DNA from 3 places in the Rhizobium sp. Root491 genome. Region 1 is predicted to be linked to each of the others. Evidence: riboswitches for the same ligand, from Rfam matches in the RefSeq annotation. Region 1 holds a riboswitch; each other region holds the start of a gene.
What was found. A riboswitch is a leader RNA that binds a small molecule or an ion and turns the genes downstream of it on or off. The one in region 1 is predicted to bind thiamine pyrophosphate.
Positions count from the first base shown of each region.

Region 2: linked by a shared signal. The riboswitch ahead of thiC (phosphomethylpyrimidine synthase ThiC) and the one ahead of thiB (thiamine ABC transporter substrate binding subunit) in region 1 are both predicted to bind thiamine pyrophosphate.
Region 3: linked by a shared signal. The riboswitch ahead of ASD46_RS11585 (ABC transporter permease) and the one ahead of thiB (thiamine ABC transporter substrate binding subunit) in region 1 are both predicted to bind thiamine pyrophosphate.

Region 1 covers NZ_LMFF01000014.1:180,837-183,097, forward strand. Annotated here, with positions in the region: gene thiB (thiamine ABC transporter substrate binding subunit) at 1-950, opposite strand, end outside; TPP riboswitch at 989-1,099, opposite strand; gene ASD46_RS15820 (VOC family protein) at 1,145-1,537, opposite strand; gene ASD46_RS15825 (ABC-F family ATP-binding cassette domain-containing protein) at 1,629-2,261, opposite strand, start outside.
Region 2 covers NZ_LMFF01000014.1:21,845-24,105, forward strand. Annotated here, with positions in the region: gene thiC (phosphomethylpyrimidine synthase ThiC) at 1-854, opposite strand, end outside; TPP riboswitch at 949-1,060, opposite strand; gene ASD46_RS15100 (acyl carrier protein) at 1,241-1,492, shown strand; gene ASD46_RS15105 (acyl-CoA dehydrogenase family protein) at 1,492-2,261, shown strand, end outside.
Region 3 covers NZ_LMFF01000012.1:134,457-136,717, forward strand. Annotated here, with positions in the region: gene ASD46_RS11580 (TadE/TadG family type IV pilus assembly protein) at 1-958, opposite strand, end outside; TPP riboswitch at 1,140-1,242, shown strand; gene ASD46_RS11585 (ABC transporter permease) at 1,371-2,156, shown strand; gene ASD46_RS11590 (ABC transporter substrate-binding protein) at 2,153-2,261, shown strand, end outside.

The DNA of each region.
Region 1 (2,261 bases):
TCCGGGTCCATCAGGAAGGTCTTCTGCGGTACGACGAGTTTGGAAAATGCCTCAGGCAGGGGCGTGGACGTTGCCGCGACCGGCATCATCCAGTTGTTTTCCGGAATGGCATCCTGAAATCCTGATGTGAGCGTGAAAGCGAGGAACTGCTTCGCCAGTTCCTTGTGCGGCGCGTTTTTGAGAAGGCCGGAAACCTCGATCTGGATGTAGTGCCCCTCGGAAAAAGCCGCGGCCTGATAGCGATCCGTCTTTTCCGAGACCATGTGATAGGCAGGCGACGTGGTGTAGGAGAGCACCATCGGCACCTCACCCTTGGTGAAAAGGCCATAGGATTCCGACCAGCCCGGCGTGACGGTGAGAATGCGCTTCCGGAGCTTCGCCCAGGCTTCCGGTGCCTTGTCGCCGTAAACGGACTTCACCCAGAGCAGCAGGCCAAGCCCCGGCGTGGAGGTGCGCGGGTCCTGAATTGCGATTTTCTGTGAAGGATCGCCGTCCACCAGATCCTTCAGGCTCGTCGGCGGATTTTTTATCGTCTGCGTGTCATAGACAACGGCGAAATGACCGTAGTCGTAAGGGACGAAAATGTCGTCCTTGTAACCGCCCGGCACCTTGGCCGCCGATGCTTCGATACCGCTGATATCGAAGAGGCCGGTCTGTTTCGCTTCCGCGACCAGATTGGTGTCGAGACCAACAACGACATCCGCCTTCGACGCTGCCCCTTCAAGCTTCAGGCGGTTGAGCAGCGCCACGCCATCCGCCACACCGACGAAATTGACCGTGCAATTGCACACTTTCTCGAAGGCCTCTTTCACCTTGGGGCCGGGACCCCATTCGGAAACGAAGCTTTCATAGGTGTAGACGGTCAGTTCCTGTCTGTCCTGAGCAGTGGCAAGACCGGGCAGAAACAACGAAACGGCAACGAGGGAATTCAGGAAAAGACGACGGCGCACGGGTATCTCCTCAAAAAACGAAAAGGGAAATAGCCGCTTGCCTTAAGCCGTCTAATCCCTCCGCCGGTATGAACCGGATCAGGTTCTTCGGGTTGGCAAGCCTCTCAGCCTTTTGCACGCAAGCACAAAAGACACCCCGTTAGATCAAGATGATGATGTAGTCCCGCTGTCTCTGATTGGCAAGATGGCTGCCGTCAGGCCTGCTGCACCATGTGCACCAGTTCCCAGACATGGCCGTCGGGATCCTGAAAACTACCGGCATACATGAAACCGTGATCCTGAACCGGTTTCCAGCTGCTGCCACCCGAGGCGAGCGCCGTTTCGATCATCCGGTCGATTTCCTCACGGCTTCCCGCTGTGAGACAGGTCAGGACCTCGGTGCTGCGTGTGGCGTCGGCGATATCGCCATTGATGAAATCACGAAAACGCTCCTCCTGAAGAAGCATCACGAAGATGTTCTCCTCAACGATCATGCAGAGCGTGCGGTCATCCGAATATTCCGGATTGAAGGTGAAACCGAGAGCCGTGAAGAAGCTTCTCGATGTCTCGATATTCTTGACCGGCAGATTGACGAAGATCATGCGCATTTTCTGAACTCCTCCGAACCCGCACAGGAAACGGCAATTCCGCCTCCCTGTCAAAGGTGGATGAGACCTCAGTCAAGAAATCGCGACCCAGTCACCCTTCAATTTCCTCGCGCAGCATCTCCAACTCCAGCCATTCCTCTTCCATGGCTTCGAGCTTTTCGCGCAGCTTCGTCATTTCCTGCGCCAGCGTATTGAAGGTAGCCGGGTCCTTGGTGAACAGATTGGGATCGGCCATGCGCTGCTCACGCTTGGCGATTTCGCCCTGCGCCTTCTCCATCTCCTTTGGAAGGTTTTCGAGCGCAAATTTTTGCTTGAAGGAAAGCTTGCCCTTGGCCTTTGAGGGGTCCTGCGACGCGGAGGCGGAAGGGGCGGTCTTTGCCTTTTCCTGCTTCTCCGCCTTGCGCTTTTCTTCCGCAGCACCCTTGCGTTGCGCCATCATGTCCGAATAGCCGCCGGCATATTCGATCCAGCGTCCGTCCGGCTGGTCCGGATTGGCGGGCGCAATTGTGGAGGTGACGGTACGGTCGAGGAAGTCGCGGTCGTGGCTGACGAGAATGACCGTGCCGGAAAACCCCGCAACGATCTCCTGCAACAGATCGAGCGTTTCGATATCGAGATCGTTGGTCGGCTCGTCAAGGATCAGCAGGTTGGTAGGCCGCGCCAGAATGCGCGCAAGAATAAGACGGGCGCGCTCACCACCGGAGAGGTTGCGGATGGGCGTGCG
Region 2 (2,261 bases), 160 kb from region 1:
TCGGCAATGCCGTTGACCTTCTCCAGCGCCTGATAAAGCGGCACCGTGCCGATCGGCACCGGCGAATTGCGGATGATCCATTCGCGGATATTGTGGATGTTGCGCCCGGTCGAAAGGTCCATGACGGTATCGGCACCCCAGCGGATCGCCCAGACCATCTTCTCCACCTCTTCGGCCATGGAGGAGGTAACGGCGGAATTGCCGATATTGGCGTTGATCTTGACCAGAAAATTACGGCCGATGATCATCGGCTCAAGCTCGGGGTGATTGATGTTGGCCGGGATGATGGCGCGGCCCGATGCGACTTCCTGACGGACGAACTCCGGCGTCACATAATCGGGTATCTGTGCACCGAAACTCTCGCCATCACGAGCCAGCTTCTCCTTCGCCGCTTCGCGCCCCAGATTTTCGCGGATGGCGATGAACTCCATTTCCGGCGTGATGATGCCTGCCCGCGCATAGGCAAGCTGCGTTACGGCTTTTCCTTCCGTGGCCATCAGCGGCTGGTGGCGCATGGCAAATTCAGGCGTCAGGCGCTCGCCGGTGGCAAAGCCGTTATCCTCCGGTTTGACGTGCCGACCGTCGTAAGCCGCGACATCGCCGCGCGCTACAACCCAGTCGTGACGCAGGCGCGGCAGACCCTTTTCGATCAGAACGTTATGCAATGGATCGGTATAGGGGCCTGAAGAATCATAGACCGTGACCGGCGGTTCTCCCGCCGTCGGGTGGACGGCGATTTCGCGCATGGGCACGCGAATATGCGGATGCAAAATTCCGGTTTTGTGGATTTTCGTGGAGGCGGGATGCGGCCCGGTTGTGACGACAAGCGGGATATTCTTGGCAACGATATTCATCATGAGGCTCCAAAGTTTGACAGTGGAGACCCAGTTCGAGCCGGAATGATGGAAAATACCGACGCGTCGGCAGCGCAAGTTACACGCAATCCGACCTTCGGTCTTTGCACCGTCCCTACGCCAGTATGAACTGGATCAGGTTCAACGGGTCACTGCGCATAAAAGCAGAATCTCAGCCCCTTGACGGGACACCCCTGGTGAATGGACACAAGAGAAAACACCGCCCGACATTTGTCAAGGGTGCTGCTGATGGCTGGCAAAGGTGGACGAACAACAAAAGCGCCGTTAGTGGTAATTAACCTAACGGTTTAGGCGAATATTATCGTTTTCAAATTAACGATAAGCACAAACCATCCTGATGTTAAATTCATGGGAGATAAGTCGGAATGAATGCGACTATTCGTGAAATACTGGCAAAATTCGGCCAGCTTCCTACCCCCGTCGATACGATTGAAAACGAAGCAGATCTTTATGCGGCAGGTCTTTCTTCCTTTGCATCGGTGCAATTGATGCTGGGTATCGAGGAAGCTTTCGATATCGAATTCCCCGACAACCTCTTGAACCGTAAGTCCTTTGCCAGCATCAAGGCCATTGAAGACACCGTTAAGCTCATTCTGGATGGTAAAGAGGCAGCCTGATGAATGTGACCGTTGCGCCGCAGGATGAAACGCTGTCCGCGCGCGCAAGCCGCGTCGCAGCAATTGCCGCCAAACACGCGGATGAGGTGGACGTCACCGGTCGCTTCCCGGAGGAAGCCGTCAAGGCGCTGAGACAAGAGCGCCTTCTCGGCATTCAGGTCCCGTCCTCTCTTGGTGGCGAAGGCGCATCCATACAGCAAATCGCCGATATCTGCGCCCGGCTTGGCCAGGCCTGTTCGGCAACCGCGATGATTTTCGCCATGCACCACATCAAGGCATCGAGCCTTGTGGAACACGGCGAGACAAGCCCATGGCATGCGGGCTTCATGAGCCGCATTGCAAGCGAACAGCTTCTACTCGCCTCGGCCACGACCGAAGGCGGAATCGGCGGCAATCTGCGCAATTCAATCTGCGCGATTGAGGTCGAAGGAGACATCTGCCGGCTGGAGAAGGACGCCACCGTCATTTCCTACGGCAGCAATGCGGATGCCATCCTCATCACCTCGCGCGCCCACAAGGATGCCGCCCCGGCCGATCAGGTGATGACCGTCTTCCTGAAAGATCAGTACAAGCTCGAGAAGACCCACGTCTGGGACACACTCGGCATGCGCGGCACCTGTTCGGACGGTTTCCTGTTCCGCGGCGAGGCGCCAGCGGTGCAGATATTCCCAAAACCCTTTGCGGAAATCGCCGCGCAATCCATGCTTGCAAGCTCGCATCTTCTGTGGAGCGCCGTTTGGTATGGCATCGCGTCGGATGCGGTGCTGCG
Region 3 (2,261 bases), on a different contig from region 1:
CAAAGAAAATAACCTTATCCGGGTTCGCCGAGCTTGCGCCCGTGCCCGAACTGCCGACCTTATCTCCAATCTGGATCAGTGCCCGGTCGAAATCTGTTTGCTGGTCGTTGTTGTATCCCTGATAGGGGATCGACATCAGGTTGATTTCACCAGCTTTTTTCTTTGCTGCGTCCAGATCCGATGTTAGCGAAACGACCTCAAGCAGCTTGGTATCTTCCGCCCGTTCCCCAAAGGTATAGACGGCCATGCGATATTGATTGCTGCTTTTGCGCGTGGACTTTGCCGTGTCCATCAGGCTGGCGGTTGCCTTGGCAACCACGTCGATACGCGTCGTGACCCCGAGTTTCTTGGCCTTGAAGTAATAGCTGTTCGGGTCTGCCACGCCGTCCTTCACGATGTGACAGGCAAAAGCGCATTTATCGCCAGTATTCGCAACCAGGGTGGCGACATCCGTGGGTGTCGCGCCCACTCCCATGGAGGGCGTATTATCAAGCAGAAGATAGAAATCGCTGAAGGTTTCCGTTTCGTATTTGGCCGTGGCCGTGCCGGCAACCGAAACGAAATCCTTCCCCAGAAGCCCTGAGAGCGTCGTGCTGACCGACGCCTTGAAGCTGACGGACGACTCGACCACATTGCCGTGCTTGATCACCGAAACATCGACAGAGGTTATGGTGTAGTCCGCGTCGCCGCGCTGATTGCCATCGAAGAATGCCCGGGCTTCTTCATTGCCGACGGGAATGACACCGTCCCCCGACATCTTCTTTGCCGCCTGAACACTTGCGGACATATCGGCGACTGCCGCCAGAGCCGCGGAATCCGCCGCCTGCTGCAGATCGGCTTTGACCGACATGCCGCGCGTAATATCGAGCGCCACACCGGCAGCCCCGCACAGAGGCACCATGAGCAGCGCGGTCAGAATGCCAAAATTTCCAGATTTCTCTTGCCAGAAGTTTTTCAAGTTCGCCCCCAACCAATCTGGGAGCTGAAGCTAATACAGCGGAATTGAAAAGCGGTTTCAATAAATAACTAATTTTTGATAAACTTAATATAATCAACAACTAATATGTTCGCGGCAAATTCGCCAATATTCTCGTTAACTTTCAACGTTGACATTACTTCAAAACCCTCCTAGCAAAACAGTCTCTTCCGAGGGGAGCACCAGACGGTGCTGAGATGGCGATGAGCCGGACCCTTGAACCTGATCCGGGTCATGCCGGCGTAGGAACGGAAACTGTAGCGCGTTTGCGTTACTGCCCTTTCTCTTCTCCGCTTTGCCCGGATCTCCGTGATCGCCACAGCTGGAGACCGAACGATGATGATGAAACATCCTTCCCTTCGTATACGGTACGGCTGCGTCTGAGCCCCGGCCGATGCGTGCCTCCCATGCGCTGAAGGGCGTCGTTCTTATTCTGTTTGTCTGGCAGCTGGGCATCTGGCTGTTCGCGCCTCCCCGCTACATCCTGCCCTCGCCCGCCGATGTTGCCGCAGCACTCCTGCGCCAGCCAGCCTTCCTGTTCGGACAGGCCATGGTGACATCAGGTGAAATGGCTGTCGGGCTTGCGGCTGGCATTGCCGCCGGCATTCTCGTTGCCTTTACGATTGCCGCCGTCCCGCGTTTTGGCCGCCTCGTCTGGCCCATGGTTCTCGTGCTGCAGGCATTTCCTGTCTTCGTGCTGGCCCCTATTCTCGTACTCTGGTTCGGTTTCGGCATGGCCTCGAAAGTTGTCATGACGGCGATCATCATCTTTTTCCCCGTCGCTTCAGCCTTCACCGACGGCCTCAATCGCACGGATCGGACGATCCTCGATGCCGCCTCGCTGACGGAGGCGAGCCACTGGCAAATCCTCACCCGGCTGCGTGTGCCGCTGGCGCTTCCCTCACTCATTTCCGGGCTGAGGGTCGCAGCTCCGCTCGCCCCGCTCGGCGCGGTCATTGGCGAATGGGTGGGCGCCTCCGCCGGGCTCGGTTTTGTCATGATCCAGTCCAATGCCCGCATGCAGACCGACACAATGTTCGCCGCCATGACCATTCTCGCCCTCATGGCGGTGCTGCTGCGGCTTGTCGTCGACCGGGCAACGGCCAACCTCGCCCCCTGGGCCAAAGAAACAGACCATCTCATTCCTTTCAAACATTTGCGGAGACTTTCGGCACCATGAAACGAACTCTTCTTTCCCTCGTCGTCGCGGCAGCAAGCGTGTTTGCGCCCGTGCAATCGCAGGCGGCCGACAAGCTTACCGTATTGCTGGAATGGTTCGTGAACC